One region of the Blautia luti genome, then DNA from elsewhere that is predicted to be linked to it. Evidence: riboswitches for the same ligand, from Rfam matches in the RefSeq annotation. Region 1 holds a riboswitch; the other holds the start of a gene.
What was found. A riboswitch is a leader RNA that binds a small molecule or an ion and turns the genes downstream of it on or off. The one in region 1 is predicted to bind cobalamin.

Region 2: another riboswitch for cobalamin. It lies ahead of R8695_RS03005 (ABC transporter substrate-binding protein); the one in region 1 lies ahead of R8695_RS07100 (TroA family protein).

What each region holds. Positions count from the first base shown of each region.
Region 1 is NZ_AP028156.1:1,516,152-1,524,007, reverse strand. Features, by position in the region: gene R8695_RS07115 (ABC transporter ATP-binding protein) at 1-149, opposite strand, end outside; gene R8695_RS07110 (FecCD family ABC transporter permease) at 151-1,173, opposite strand; gene R8695_RS17865 (hypothetical protein) at 1,137-1,217, shown strand; gene R8695_RS07105 (ABC transporter substrate-binding protein) at 1,230-2,393, opposite strand; gene R8695_RS07100 (TroA family protein) at 2,409-5,552, opposite strand; cobalamin riboswitch at 5,734-5,915, opposite strand; gene R8695_RS07095 (Ig-like domain-containing protein) at 6,227-7,856, shown strand, end outside.
Region 2 is NZ_AP028156.1:635,851-643,706, reverse strand. Features, by position in the region: gene R8695_RS03025 (translation factor GTPase family protein) at 1-488, opposite strand, end outside; gene R8695_RS03020 (CGGC domain-containing protein) at 710-1,063, opposite strand; gene R8695_RS03015 (ABC transporter ATP-binding protein) at 1,131-1,886, opposite strand; gene R8695_RS03010 (FecCD family ABC transporter permease) at 1,886-2,971, opposite strand; gene R8695_RS03005 (ABC transporter substrate-binding protein) at 2,986-4,092, opposite strand; cobalamin riboswitch at 4,208-4,481, opposite strand; gene R8695_RS03000 (ABC-2 transporter permease) at 4,562-5,212, opposite strand; gene R8695_RS02995 (ABC transporter ATP-binding protein) at 5,209-6,054, opposite strand; gene R8695_RS02990 (GntR family transcriptional regulator) at 6,058-6,429, opposite strand; gene uraA (uracil permease) at 6,632-7,856, opposite strand, start outside.

The DNA of each region.
Region 1 (7,856 bases):
CTTTTCAGGATGGTGGATTTCCCTGCGCCGTTTGGGCCGATCAGGGTTACGATCTCTCCTTTTTCAATGCCGATGCAGATATCATGGATCAGTGCTTTGCCATTATAGCCTACCGCCAGATTGTCCATATTTATATATTGTTCTGCCATATCACTGTTTTCCTTTCTGACGTTTCAGCATCATCGCGATCACCACCGGTGCACCGAAGATGGAAGTCACTGTACTGATATTCAGTTCCAGCGGTGCGAAAGCGGTACGTGCGATCAGGTCACTGAGCATACAGAATACTGCTCCCCCAAGGAAAGTTCCAGGTATGACTACCAGCGGCCTGGAAGTGTTCAGCGCCTGCTTTACCAGGTGAGGCACTGCGATTCCCACGAAGGAGATCGGTCCTGCAAATGCTGTGACAGTCGCAGAAAGAATACTGGACAGCAGGATCAGTGTCACACGGAATACTTTGATATTTACACCCATGCTCTGTGCATAGGCTTCTCCCAGCTGATATGCTCCGATAGGTTTGGAAAGCAAAAAGGTCAAAATCACTGCTACAGCGATGATCACGGATGCAACTCTTACATTGCTCCAGCTCATACCGGAGAAACTTCCCTGTGACCATCCGTGAAGATTGATAATATCTGAATCCTCCGCGAAAGTGATCACAAAATCCGTGATCGCAGAACAGATATATCCGATCATCGTACCTGCGATCAGCAGAGTGGCCATATGTTTGATCCGTCTGGATACCAGGAGAATAAATCCTGTAGCGATAAGGGATCCGATAAAAGCAGCGATTACCAGTGTATAGGAAGAAACTTTGTTAAATTTCTCCAGGAAGTAGATCATCGCCAGGGCTACTACCATCTTCGCACCAGATGAAATACCCAGCAGATAAGGACCTGCAATAGGATTTTCGAAAAATGTCTGCAACAGAAATCCTGAGAGGGAAAGTGCCCCTCCCAGGATCGCTGCCATGAGCAGACGTGGCATTCGGATCTTCCAGATAATATTATATTCTGTCTGTGCACCATCCCGCAGGAAAATAATCCTCAGAATACGTGAAACCGGAATATTCGTAGTACCTGTATTAATGTTCAGCACCAGGATGGCAAAAAGTGCTGCTGCCAGTGCCGCAAAAACTGCTGCATAACGTGAACGCCTCCGGAAATTCTCCATATGGAAGGTTCCGGTGCTTCCACCTGTTTGTTGTTTCGTCATAATTTCTCCTGTACTTAGTCGATTTTTGTCATAAAGGTCATCTGGCTTTCATCTCCGCCAGTCAGCATAAGATGCAGGTCTGTGATCATATTTCCTACAATATCTGTAGCCTGATAGAGATATTTGCCCGCACACCATACATTTCCTTCTTTGACAGCCTTGAAGTCTGCGAAAAGTTCGCTCTTCTGCAGCAGCTCATCTACACTGTTGATAGGGTCATCGATAGTTCCGTTATACACCAGATAATCTGCATCAATAGCCTGGGTGTAGAATTCTTCCATTGTCATAGGAATGGAGGAACGTTTCAGTTCTTCATCCGAACTTACCTTGGTCGGAACATAACGTCCACCTGCGATCTCGATCATCTTCGGTACATAATCATCTGGTTTTCTCACTACTACAGAACCGTCAGAACTCATATAGAAAAAGGCAACTGTTTTCTCTGTATTCTTGAAATCCTTCAGCTGTGTAATGATCTTCGCCTGTTCGTCAAAGAACTTCTGCGCTTCCTCTCTCTTATCTACCATCTCTGCATAAACCTTGATCCATTCCGTTCTTCCGAGAGGATGTGTTTCATAACTGGAACGGTCTGTAAATACAGGGATTCCCATCTGTTCGATCATATCCTGCACCTTTGGAGTGTGGAGGATCATGGTTGATTCAATCGCCAGGTTACATTCAGAATTTACCAGAAGTTCATAATCCGGTTCACTGTACTTTCCTGCGAATACGATATCTCCGTTTTCCATCGCCTGTTTGGCTGTGTCTACATACCAGCCGGATTCCTGAAGAGAGGAAAATTTAATGTGATCCAGGGCATCCAGAGCGGAAAACAGCGCCATGGAGGAAGTAGCTGCCAGGTAAATCTTGTCCAGCGGTTTCTGCAGGACTACAATGTTTTCATCCAATCCCTCCGGAGCAGTCTTTCCTTCCGGAACCAGAAGGAACTGTCCGCTGCCCGGTACATCGATCAATGTATAATCATCATTGTAATAATAAATATGGAAACATTCTGCAAACTGATTTTCCATTTCTGACTGAAATTCCAGTCCCTCGATCTTCGGAGCAGAGGATTCATCTTCTGCTTTTACACTGTATGTATAGCCGAAAATTGCTGCCAGAAACATACAAGCTGCCAGAAGAGGGATAAACAGCATATGTAATTTTTTTTCTCTCATGATTTTCTCCTTGTATTATTCTTTGTCATGTGCTTTTACTGCGGATTCATAGAGCTTGGCTGCTTCTTTTTCGCATCCGAAAAGTGCGCCGTATACTTTGCTCCATTCATATTTCGCAAGGGTGTCTTCTTCATCTTTTGAGCGGTCAATGATCACCGGGATCTTAAGGATCGCAAATTTACCTGCCAGCTCTGTCATAGCTGTCTCATCAGAATCTGCTGAAGTCTGATCAGTTTTCTCCTCCTTTAAAATATCGGACGGGATCACTGCCAGATTGCACTTTGCTTTCAGCAGAGACTTCAGATCCACTTTATCATAAGTTCCGGCAGAAATGATTTCTCCCTTTTCCAGTGATTTCTTGATATTATCTACTTTGCAGTCATCTTTGGCCGCAGAAACAGCTGCTACATTTTTATCTGCACTGATCTTATCGATCATTTCCAGTGCTATGTCGGATGCTATATAGGATTTATCCACCGGAAGCTGGACTACGATAATGGACTTGTCGATTCCTGCAGGGATCTGATCCTTTTTGTCCTCTGGTACCAGGAGATACTGGATTGTATCATTCTTATACAGTTTCGCATAATCCTGTTCTGTGGCAGAGCTTCCTTCCTCTCCCTCTTCAGAACCGGAACCACTGGAAGTTTTCACAGTGTCCGCTGCTGTCTCTGTCTGAGTTTCTGTCTCTGCTGCAGTATCCGCTGTGCTGTCTGTACCTGCTTTCTTGTCTGCATTCTCTTTCACAGTAATTTCCAGGACCGTCATATCATTATTATAATAATGAAGTTTAAACAATTTAGAATGCTCCAGTTTCAGAGAACTCTGGTATTCCAGACCTGTGATCTTCGGTGCATTCTCATCCATGTATACAGTACCTGCATCTGTTTCGGCTTCTTCCCCTTTTTCTACTTTCTTGGAACTGTCTGTGCCAGCTGCTGATTTTGCACTGACAGAAGAAGTACTGCCGCTGCCTGAGCTGCTGTCCGGAATATCCATACCGAAATAGAGAGTATATTCGATCTCATATGGTTTGGACATGGCTGTGGTGCAGCCTACTACTTTATTGTTGGCATTTAACTGTACAGGGATCTTGAAGGTTGTGTAATCACTTCCCTGTTCTACCGGATCATACTGATTTCCGCTTGCCTTCAGATAAATCCATTTACTGCTGCTGAATGTAACATATGCCCATGCCTGTCCGCTTTCTACACTGATCTTGTCACAGGTAATATTCAGACCATGAGTTCCTGTTCCACCTTCCCATGAGAAAGAGAAATCTCCGGAACCGTATTCGCCGTCCTTTAATCCTCCTGCTGAAGAATCTACCTGGCTGGTCTGGCCGTCTGTCTTCGAGGAATAATTATTGTTTCCACCTGAGGTATTACCGCCAGTGCTGCCTCCGCCTCCGGAATTGCTTCCACCACCTGTTCCGCTTTCACCGCCTGAAGACGGAGTTGGAGTCGGACTTGGCGTCGGTGTCTTAGCTGGAGTCCGGGTTGGAGTCGGGGTAGGGGTTGCACTTCCTGAATTTCCGGTATCTGCCGTAAATTTCAGAGTATGATCATACCACATCTTATCTTTCTCACCGGCTTCATAATAACGGTGGGAACGTGCTGCCAATTTAATGTCTTTATTCAAACCTGACAGCGGTACTTCATAGGTATACTGGCCATTTTTATTCACTTTATATGGGATCAGTTTACTGTCACTTGCTTTCAGGGCTGCTTTCTTTGTTCCCAAAAACAGCTTGTCATAGCCTGTGCCGCTTAATGTGATCGTAGCTGTGATCTTTCCCTTTTTGACTTTGATCTTACAGTCAATGATCTTAAACATAGTGGCCGTACCGGATATATGCTCTACAGATCCTGTATAAGTTCCGTCTTTCGGTACAGTAGTGGACGGCGTCTGAGTAGGCTTCGGGGTAGGAGTCGCTGTTGGCTTGGGCGTTGGAGTTGGCGTTTTTACAGGTACCGGGGTAGCTGTTGGACCCGGCATCGGTGTAATGGAAGGATTTACAAAACCTTCCTTGGTAATATGTATGGTATAAGTGATATCATGGGGTTCTTCCATGGCAATAGTGGTGCCAGTGATATCCATATCCGTATTTACCTTCACAGGAATCTCGAAGTAAGATCCGCCTTCATTGCTGGTCGACTGATATTCTACACCGCCTACGATCAGACGGATAAATTTGGTGCTGCTGAATTTAATGGTTGCATAAAGCATTCCATCCCGTACGATAATATTCTCGCAGGTGATCTTCGTCTTTCCTGTTCCTCCTGTAAAGGAGAAATCATCTGCCTGATAGGTTCCATCTGTCATCGCCTGGAAAGCTGCTGATACCAGAGGTCCTGCTGGATCTTCAGATTCTTCTGTATTCTGAGTTTCTTCTGCATCTTCAGAGTCTTCCTCCAGGCCGTCAATCCTGTAAAAATCTTCATCTGCCTCATCACTGTCTTCTTCCAGACCATCGATCTTCCACATGGAATCCTCCTGGGAATCACCGTGTGATGGGGAAAGTGTTCCGTTTTCATCATCTACGGTACTGCTGTCTGCTTCATCATCTGAGGAAGTATCTTCTGTGTCTGCTGTGTCCTCTGCATCCTGCGCGTCGTTGTCCGCTGTATTCTCTATATCATCGCCTACATCATCCCCTGTTTCCTGCTCTGCCTCTTCAGGAAGCTGCAGATAAAGATCTTCTGCATCATACCATTCGCCGGTGTCTGTGCTGCATGGAACATAGGCTGCCTTTTTTCCCAGATCTGCAGGATCAATGTAGAAACGGTAATGATAATTTCCTTCTTCATCCTGCACGCCTTCGATCACCGGATCCTTTTCCTCATCTGTACGGCTGCCGATATAAAGTTTATTGTATTCTGTGTTTGCTGATACAACATCGATCAGAATAGAATCTCCATCCCAGACTGCCGTTTTTGACAGGATCTGCAGGAATTCTTCATTCAGCTGTATCTCCTGTTCTGTATCTTCTGTGCTTTCTGTCTGTGTAGTTTCCTCTGTACTTTGTTCTTCTTCCTGTACCTGTCTGTCATTTTCTCCGTGCACCTCGGTTTCTGCCGCGGATACTGGATACGGAACTGTGGGCGCTGCGGTCATTGTCACTGCGAGCAGAGTGGCAAGAAATTTTTTCGCCTGCATACTTTTTCTCTCCTTTTTTATAATTAAGATTACAATATAGGACTGTACTTTCTCAAAAGTATACTTTCTCACAAAAAAGCCTACTCCCTTTTAGATGAGTAGACTTTATTCGCACAAATAAAACATCTCTTTCCTGACGGCCGGATGTTTCGTTTTTGTGAATTTCTGCTTTCATCGGAAGCGATTCACTGATCCTTCAGCAGGTTTCCTGACTTACAAATTAACTGCCTGACCATGCCTTCTCACATCTTATGCAATGGCTGTTATGGTCATCTCTTATGCTTACAGTGACCGGATCGTTCAGGACTTACACCTGATTCCCTTTTGCCCAGAAATACTGGCACTGAAGTTCCTATATTTCTTTACATTATAGCAAATATCACTGTACTGTGCAAGCATTCCACTATAATCTCTTCACAATAAACATAGTGCAGAATGGTTTTCATGATCCACATATATTTGGCATATTCATGCCAAAACGCCTCGCGGGATAGTGGTGTGTGAACAGTTACCAGTATACAGCATATATACTATTATTTTCTTATATTTTGTTGTTTTTTAACAATTTTAGTGCTATCATGAGAATTGGATTGTATGAATTTCTGCGGAACAGTCCCATCCACAGACACATGCGGAAACGTGTCTGAATATATCAATAGGCAAGGAGAATATATATGAAGCAAAGAAGAAAAATCCTGCTTGCACTGCTGCTCAGCGCATCAGTCGCAGCTACACCAATTGCTTCTGCAGTTCCGGCTTTTGCGGAGAATCCGGACTTTACAGCAAGCGCAGAATTTACAGATACACCGGAAGAGGAAACTTCTGCCGAAACAGAGGCTTCTGCTTCAGAAGATTTTGATTCAGCCACTACGGATACAGACGTATTCAGCGCAGGTGAGGTAGAATACACCGCTGAAGAAAATGTTTCTGACCAGGCTGATGCAGAATCCCGCACTCATTCCATCAATGTTACCGTAGGTGGCAAAACCACTGGTATCTATGCTTTTAAAAACGTAGTTGTTACCCAGCAGGATGATGGAACTTATCTGGTTCGTATGCAGAGCACTTCGGATGTAAGAGATTACATCGCTTTCGCAGATGACAATGAGGAGACCAGCCGCGAGGCAGTATATAATCATGAAGTCGACTGGTATCAGGCTACAACCATCACCAAGGACGACGGCACCAAAGAACTCTGGTATACAGTTCCAGTGAAATCTCTTACTGATACACTCTATGTGGCATACAGCAGTGAGAAGAATCTGACTGACCCGTGGAAAAAGCCACCGAAACAATGGGACAGAAAGATCTATGCACTTCAGTTTGATACCACTTCTATGGCAGATACCACAGAACCCGACGCTGTAGCTTCTGATATTCATGTAGTTCCGGCCACTGTTATTAAAGCCCAGCTGACACCTACCAACAACACAGGAATGTTCAAAGTTACTTCTGCACTTTACAGAAAAGATGAAACAGGTACAACTCTGACCATCACTTTAAGCGGAAAGGGTTACCATTATCTGTACAAGGGAACTTATGAAGAAGCCGTTGCCAACGGAAACAATCAGGAGAACTGGATCAAAGGTGAAGAAGTTAATGGTGTATGGACATTTACCATTCCTGTTTCAGATGGTGAAACCTACCTTCCTCTGGTAGCTATTTCCAATAAATATCTCACCAAATTTGAGAACGGTGAATCAACTCTGGAAAGAGCTTTCTATCCTCGTCAGGCAGTCATTGATACAGAAGCCAAGACTCTGGTTACCGGCGATTATGATTATACCAGAGAGCTGACAGTATCAAACAGTGTTAAAATGTTTAGGCTGAATGCTGCTACCCTGGAAACCATTGGTGGACCAAACTCCAACGGATATGAAGAAGTGCTTCATCTGACCATGGGCAGTACCAGCTTTGATAAAGTTTTCATCGGTTCCGCTGAAGATGCAGCAAAGGCTGATACTACAACCCCTATCACTGATACCAAGGCAGATCTTGTAGTAAGAGAAGGCTCCGGGGACGGTGATGGATTCAAATCTGATAACCTTGAAAAAGATGTTGTCATTTCTTTCCACTCTGTAAGAAATGACTCCTGGTATGAACGTATCTTCAATATCAGTAAAACAAACAGCACTCTTACCGTCACACCAGTATCGGTTCCTGCTACAGAGATCACTCTGGACACAGACAGCCAGACACTGGATGCAGGCACAACATTTAAATTGACAGCTACTGTTACTCCTGCTGATACCACTGATGCCGTAACATGGTCTTCCAGTGACGAAACTGTAGCTACAGTATCCG
Region 2 (7,856 bases), 880 kb from region 1:
TGCAGATCTGATTTTTCCCAGGTGAAATCAACGCAATTATCACTTAATCGCTTCTTTAATTCTGCCAGAATTTTCTCTTTATCTGTTCCATCCTGGTCCATTTTATTGATAAACAGAAATGTAGGGATCTGGTATCTTGCCAGAAGTCTCCATAAGGTCATGGTATGCCCCTGCACACCATCCGCTCCATTTATCACAAGAATGGCATAATCCAGAACCTGCAGTGTCCTCTCCATTTCCGCCGAGAAATCCACATGCCCCGGCGTATCCAGCAAAGTTATCCCCCTGTTCCCCAGTTCAAACTCCGCCTGCTTGGAAAAAATCGTAATTCCACGCTCCCTCTCCAGGTTATAAGTGTCCAGATACGCATCCTTATGATCCACACGCCCCAGCTTACGGATTTTTCCCGTTAAATATAAAATTCCCTCCGACAACGTAGTCTTACCTGCATCTACGTGGGCAAGGATACCTACAACAAGTTTCTCCATAGTATATTTAGAACTCCTTTTTTCTTATGAATAATCAGTATATATTTTTTAACGTTCTATCTGTCAGCTTTATCAGTTAATTATTTTAACATACTGATATAGAGAAATCCAATAGAGTTCTGCTATTATACGTTCATTTATTTCATATCACAATTAATTTTAAGCTCCATATTCAAGGCATTTTATATTCTTTTTATTTTATAAATTGTATAGAAACTTTTTTATTCTTTATGTGTTCCTCTGATCACTTTGATTCCACGTTTTTCTATCATATTGCAGATCTGTGTCATCCTTGGACATTCATGCTTTCCATCCGGGAGACGACAGACACCTACGTGGATGGCACTGATCTTTTCGCTGACCAGTCTGTCTATCTTTTCCAGGATTCCTTTGTCTTCTATGGGGTCTGTCGGGTTGGCGTCTTTGCATCCATTGCAGGTCATCATTGCTGCCAGACAGGTATCTTCCGGATAATCCTGAAAGAAATCGGTTCTGTTCTGAAATGCTGCCAGGCATCCAACTCTGGCGCATACATTATTAGTATGAATACACGTTAAAATTCCTATCTTATTCATCTTTATTCCCCCATATACAGCAGGCCAGAGTCAAAACATTCCTGACTCTGGCCTGTCAATTCTCATATTATAAAAATAAAATATGCATCTTCCCGCGGCTGTCATTTACCACTTCCGAATCTACCTGGTAAATCCTTTTGATCAGCTCCGGAGTGAGTACTTCCTGTGGAGTTCCATATCCTTCCAGCACACCATCTTTCAATACATAAATCTTATCGCAGTATGCCGCCGCAATATTCAGATCATGGATAGCTGATATTACAGTTACGTTAAGCTTCTTTACCAGTTCCATCAGCATGATCTGATGTGTAATGTCCAGATGGTTCGTCGGCTCGTCAAGAATCAGTGCAGGTGTCTGCTGTGCCAGTGCCCTTGCCAGAATTACTCTCTGCTGTTCTCCACCTGAAAGAGTCGAGAATGTGCGGTCTGCAAACGTCTCCATCTGCACCGTTCTCAATGCTTCATCCACAATCTGATAATCTTTCGCATTATCTCGTTCCAGTGTTTTTTTATGTGGTGCACGTCCCATAAGGACAACCTCTCGCACTGTGAAATCAAAATTGTAGTAATTATGCTGTGCCACAACCGCCATTTTCCTTGCAGAACTCTTGACACTCATAGAATGAAGTTCCTCTCCATCCAGATAAACAGCACCTGCATCTGGCTTCAGAATACGGTAGATACATTTTAACAACGTCGACTTTCCGCTTCCATTTGGCCCGATGATTCCTACCAGTTCTTTGTCCTGTGACTCTATGGAAATGCCTTTTAATATCTGTCGGGCGTGAAATCCAACCTGAATATCTTTTGTAGTGATCTTCATTACTTGCTACCTCCAAATCCATAGGATTTCCGCACAAGCAGATAAATAAAGCATGGAGCACCGATAATTGATACCAGCACACCAATCGGCATCTCAGAATTCTTCAGGATCACACGACATGCCACATCACACCAGATCAGAAAAGACGCGCCAAGAAGTGCGCTCAGTGGAAGTAATCTTCTGTGGTCAGTTCCAAACAGAATCCTGACTACATGAGGAATCACAAGTCCTACAAATCCGATCACGCCAGCACAATATACGGCAAATCCAATCATTACAGAAGCAACAATCAGGTAAAATGTTCTCAATCTGTGTAAATCTGTTCCAAGTGTGATAGAAACTTCATCTCCCAAAAGCATCAGATTCAGATTTCGATACTGTGTCCAGAAGATGACCACACATATCAGAGTAACCGGAAGCATCACACCTACTCTGGCCCAGCTTGCCCCTGCAAGACTTCCCATGCTCCATTTCATAACTTCCGTAGCTGCATTTTTGTCATTTGTAATGTAAATAACAAAATTTGAAAAAGCAGAGCATACCGCACTGACCGCCATTCCGGCAAGGATCAGCTTAGCTGATGTTGCCTTTCCTCCCATATTTGCAATAGCAATAACTGCAAAGGAGGTGATCATCGCGCCAATAAAAGCAGTAACTCCGACAGAGTTCCCGCCAAGAAAGCTTCCGATTCCGAGCATGATTGCCAGCGTTGCACCAAGGGATGCACCAGATGAAATACCCAGTACATAAGGATCTGCCAGCGGGTTCTGCACGATCGCCTGCATTACTACGCCACATACAGAAAGAGCCATTCCAACTGCCAGAGCCAACAGGACTCTGGGCAGTCGGATCAGCCATACAACATCGTGAATTGCACCTTCTGCATAGGCAGACAGACTTTTTATATGAAATAATTTATAAACAATGACACTGTACACATCCTTCAGCGACAGATCAGCATTACCAAAAGTAATCGCCGCAAGTATGGAAAAAATAAGAAATCCTGCAAGTCCGATGAGGACTGCCACATACATGGATGTTCTGAGCACACTGCCTTTTTTTGTCTGTGAAACCTGTTCTTTCACTGTATTTTCCTCAATCAGTCAAGATTAACGTCCGGGTATAATCCTTTTGCAAATGTTTCGATTCCATCCTGTGTACGTGTTGCACTTGCATACATCTCGCTGAGCATGATCGGATAAACACGACCGTTCTTTACAGCGTCAAGACTCTGAAGTGCTTCGTCATCCTGAATAACTGCAAGCTGGTCATTCTTAACTGTTTCCGGATCATCTCCTGCATATGGCATATATACTACGAAAATTACGTCAGGATTTGCTGCAATAATATCTTCTTTTCCAACTGTAGAAGCATCCGGGTTTGCCAGAGTCGCACCTAACTGTGTTACCATATCTCCACCAAGGCTCTTTGCACCATAGTTTGTGATATCTTCTCCAAGAGGTTCCAAAACCATTACGCTTGGTTTCTCTTCTACATCTGCTGTTGCTGTAAGAGTTTTATCGATCACTGCCTTTGCATCATCTACGATTGCCTGTGCTTTGTCCTGTACATCAAAAATCTTTCCAAGGTTTAAAATATCTGTAAATTCATTTTCCAGAGTTCTGTCTCCGTCAGGGCGTGTGTTTGTGTTGTAATAGGCGTTGCAGCCTTTGTCGATCCAGTCTGTTACATTTCCGAGGTTTTTATCAGAGAACAGGGAACTCCAGGATAAGATCATGTCTGGCTCCAACATCGTTACAGTCTCAAGGGATGGGGTAAATTCATCAAGATAATTTGTTTTAGAGAATGCTTCTTTGAGATCATCCGGAACTTCATTATCAAGACCCGCTGTAGCTACAAGGCGGTCTTCCAGTCCAAGTTTCAGCATAGTTTCAATGCTTCCCTGATATACAGCAAGAACTTTCTCCGGTGCCTTTTCATAGGTTGTTTCAATTTCATTTCCATCATAATCATAGGTTGTGATGGTCAGAGGATATTCTGTCTTTGTACCTTCTGCGTCTGCTGTTTTATCTGCATCTGCTGAATCCTGTGCGTCTGCATCTGCATCTGCTGCCGGCTGGTTGTCCTCTTTGATCGTCTCAGAGTCTGCTCTCTCTGCTGCAAAAGCTGCCGGAGCTGCGGAAACTACCATAGCTGCTGCCATCATAATTGCCATAATTCTTGTAGATAAATACCTGTTTTTCATTTGACTTCCTCTCTTTTCGTATATGTCGTTTACTTGTTCGTGTAACCGAAAAGATGGAACTTCAGAAAAAGTAAAATAGAAGTGATAAAAATAACGGATACTTTTTACGGAAGCTCCTTCTTTACACTGTCAGGCAGGTTTCCTGACTCACAGATCACAGAAAGTTTCCACAAAATAAAAACTGATACAACATCCATGCTTCAGCAGTTCATGAATGTTGTATCAGAAATATTTCCAGATACTCTCTGGCAGCCGGATTCCGCCTTCTCACATATTTATGCAATGACATATTACAATCCCGCTTTTTTCTGTATACAGTGGCCGCAACCGTTCAGGCATTTCACCTGATTCCCTCTCACATTATCATACACAGAATCTGCATATGATAATGTTCACTTAACAGCTATTCAATTACGCTGATATAATTTTAGCACACTGCATTTATAATTACAACTATATTCGAGACACATCAAAATTCTTTCTTCTCCATAAGCCGTACACTACCCCAATAAGATCCCATATATACAATTACTGTAAACAATACAGCTCCGGCCAATACCATTCCCCGGTTCAGTCCATTCAGCCATGCATCGACTGCGTCTGCTGAAAGTCCAATTGTTTTTATCAGACTATAAACTACGGCAATTATAATAGCCCACATGACCATTGCAATATAACGTCCTTTTTCCGCTCCAAAATGTATTACAAGCGGGAGTGATGCCGTCAACATAAGAAGTGCCAGTGGAATGTATATCAGGCTGTCGATGATAGTCTCACTCAGGTCCCCCTGAAGCTCTGCCACGCCTTTGCAGATCACTCCCGTTATCGTTGTAATTCCCCACGCTGCAGCCGTAAGCCCTGCTCCCAGCAGATATTTCTCTGCCACATATTGTTTTCTGGTAACCGGCAAGGTCATAAGAAATGCAAGACCATTATCAAACTCATCATAACTTATAGTCGTAATGGCAAAAATTGCTGTGACAAACGTAAAATATCCTGTAGCAAAACTGACACTCCCGCTTCCTGCCAGATTCAGGATGACTTCCATTACAACAACCAGGATAAAAAACTGTTTCTGCTGTTTCATCAGTTCTATATCCTTTACAAATAATCCCTTCATACCTGTTCCTCCATCATCACTACCAGATCATCAATCTTTCCATTCTCAATTACAACATCCGGATAATTTTCCATATAAAATTGTTTCTGGTTTGTCAGACACCTGTATCCATAAGCCTCTTTCCGGATCTTAATAAGGTATTGCTGATCCAGTTTTTCGTACTCTTCTTCTGAAACTTTAAGAACTGCATAATCTGACAGCAGTACATCTGTATCCTCATGAAGAATAATTTTTCCGGCATGGATCATATAAAAATCGTCACAAAGACTCTCCAGATCTGATGAAATATGGGAACTGATCAGAATAGAACTGCTTTCATTTTCTTCCATATATTCTCTCAGCATGTTCAGCACCTCATCCCTGGCGATCACATCCAGACCAACTGTGGGCTCATCCAGAATCAGCAGTTCTGCCTTATGGCTTAATGCTGCCAGTACTTTAAACTTTGCTTTCATACCAGTGGAAAATTCTTTGATTTTCTTGTCTGTGGGCAGATTGAATCTTCTGCACTGCTGCAGGAATTTCTCTCTGTCAAAATCCGGATATATGCTTTTCATAATATTGGCCACGCCCGCTGCTGTCAGATACATACTGAAGCCTGAATCTGCAAAAACAACTCCCAGTTTCTGCTTATCCTCCGGCTTAAGCTCTTCTGCCTTTTTCCCAAAGACCTCTATCTCTCCGCCATCCGGATGAATCAAGCCGAGCAAAGCTTTAAATGTTGTGGATTTCCCGGAACCATTTCTTCCAATAAGTCCTGTAATCATCCCAGGCTGTACTTCCATAGAACAGTCCAGCGAAAAACCTCTGTAATGTTTCTGCAAATGACTGATTTTCAACATGTCTTAGTCCTCCATGATCATTTCAAAAAGATCTCTGATTTCCTTATCGTTCAGCCCAAATCTTCTTCCCTTTGAAACTGCCTGTTCCAGGTCACTCTCCACTTCCTTAAGCTGTTCTTCTCTCATCAGGTCTCTATTTGTAGCTGCAACGTAGGTTCCTTTTCCATGAACAGTTACGGTAAATCCCTCTTCTTCCAGATTATCATAGGCTTTCTTGACTGTCAGAGCACTGATCTTCAGCTCCTTTGACAGACTGCGGACAGACGGTAACACGGTGTCTGGATGTAGCTCTCCCTTTATAATGGCAGTTTTTATCTGATCCATAATCTGTTCATAAATAGGTACCATGGATGAATTATTGATAATTATATGCATATGTGTCTCCTCCATCTGTATAACAGTATATAACAGTATATAACTGTTGTCAACTGTTTTATACTGTTATACATAAAAATTGGTTCAAAAAAACCTCCAGGCATTTCGCCCGAAGGTTTCCTCTTTTCATCCAACCGATGCCTTGTTACGGCATAACAGCTTTTTATTGATTTTTAGCTCAACTGCAAAGTCCACCTGATCATCACTGATCATTTGTCAAATGAAGTTTGTCCAGGATATAGAATACCAGGCTCAATGCCATACCAACTACACATGCCAGAACCATACCTGTCAGTTTTACATTTCCCAGGTTCAGGGCGATTCCGGAAAGACCTACGATAAACACAACAGATGTCAGCGTAAGATTTCTGGATTTGCTGTAATCTACTTTGTTGTCTACCAGCATACGAAGTCCTGATGTACCGATCATTCCATAAAGCAGGAATGAAATTCCTCCAATCACAGGTCCCGGAATAGTATTGATCAGTGCTGCCAGCTTTCCAAGGAAAGAACAACAGATAGAAAGAACTGCCGCGCCTCCGATTACCTGCACACTGTATACCTTTGTCATAGCCATAACACCGATATTTTCGCCATAAGTGGTGGTCGGAACGGAACCCATACATGCAGACAGTGTTGTAGAGAAGAAATCTGCAAACAGAGATCGATGTAATCCCGGATCTTTCAGCAGGTCTTTTCCTACGATCTTACTGGTTACGATCTGATGTCCGATATGTTCGGAAGTAACCAGCAGAAGTGCCGGAAAAATAGTCAGGATCGCTTCCAGATTGAATTTCGGATGCTGGAAATTCGGCAGTGCAAAAAATGCTGCCTCTTTTACAGCAGTGAAATCCAGAATACCGCAGAGAACTGCTGCCACATATCCTGCAATGATGGCGATCAGGATCGGAATTACTGATAAAAATCCACGGAACAAAATCTGACCAAATACAGCAACTCCCAGCGTTACCAGAAATACGATCACATTCTTCATATCTATCTTATCGTCCAGAAGACCAGCTGTACTTGCAGCACTTCCGGCCAGTTCCAGACCGATCAGTGCAACTACAGGTCCCATTGCTGCTGTAGGAAGCACGATATCAATCCATTTCGTTCCACATTTTCCAATGATCAGAGCCAGGATCATACCTGCAATACCAAGAATTACAAATCCGCCCAGTGCATACTGATATCCGAATTTCGTCATAACCAGGATTCCAGGTGACAAAAACGCGAAACTTGAGCCAAGGTAAGCCGGTGCCTTTCCTTTCGTAATAAAAATAAACAATAAAGTTCCCACACCGTTCATCAGCAGTACGATGGCCGGATTGATCCCGAACATAAACGGAACCAGAACAGACGCGCCGAACATGGCAAACATATGCTGGATACTAAGCGGAACCAACAGTTTGGCAGGTACTTTTTCT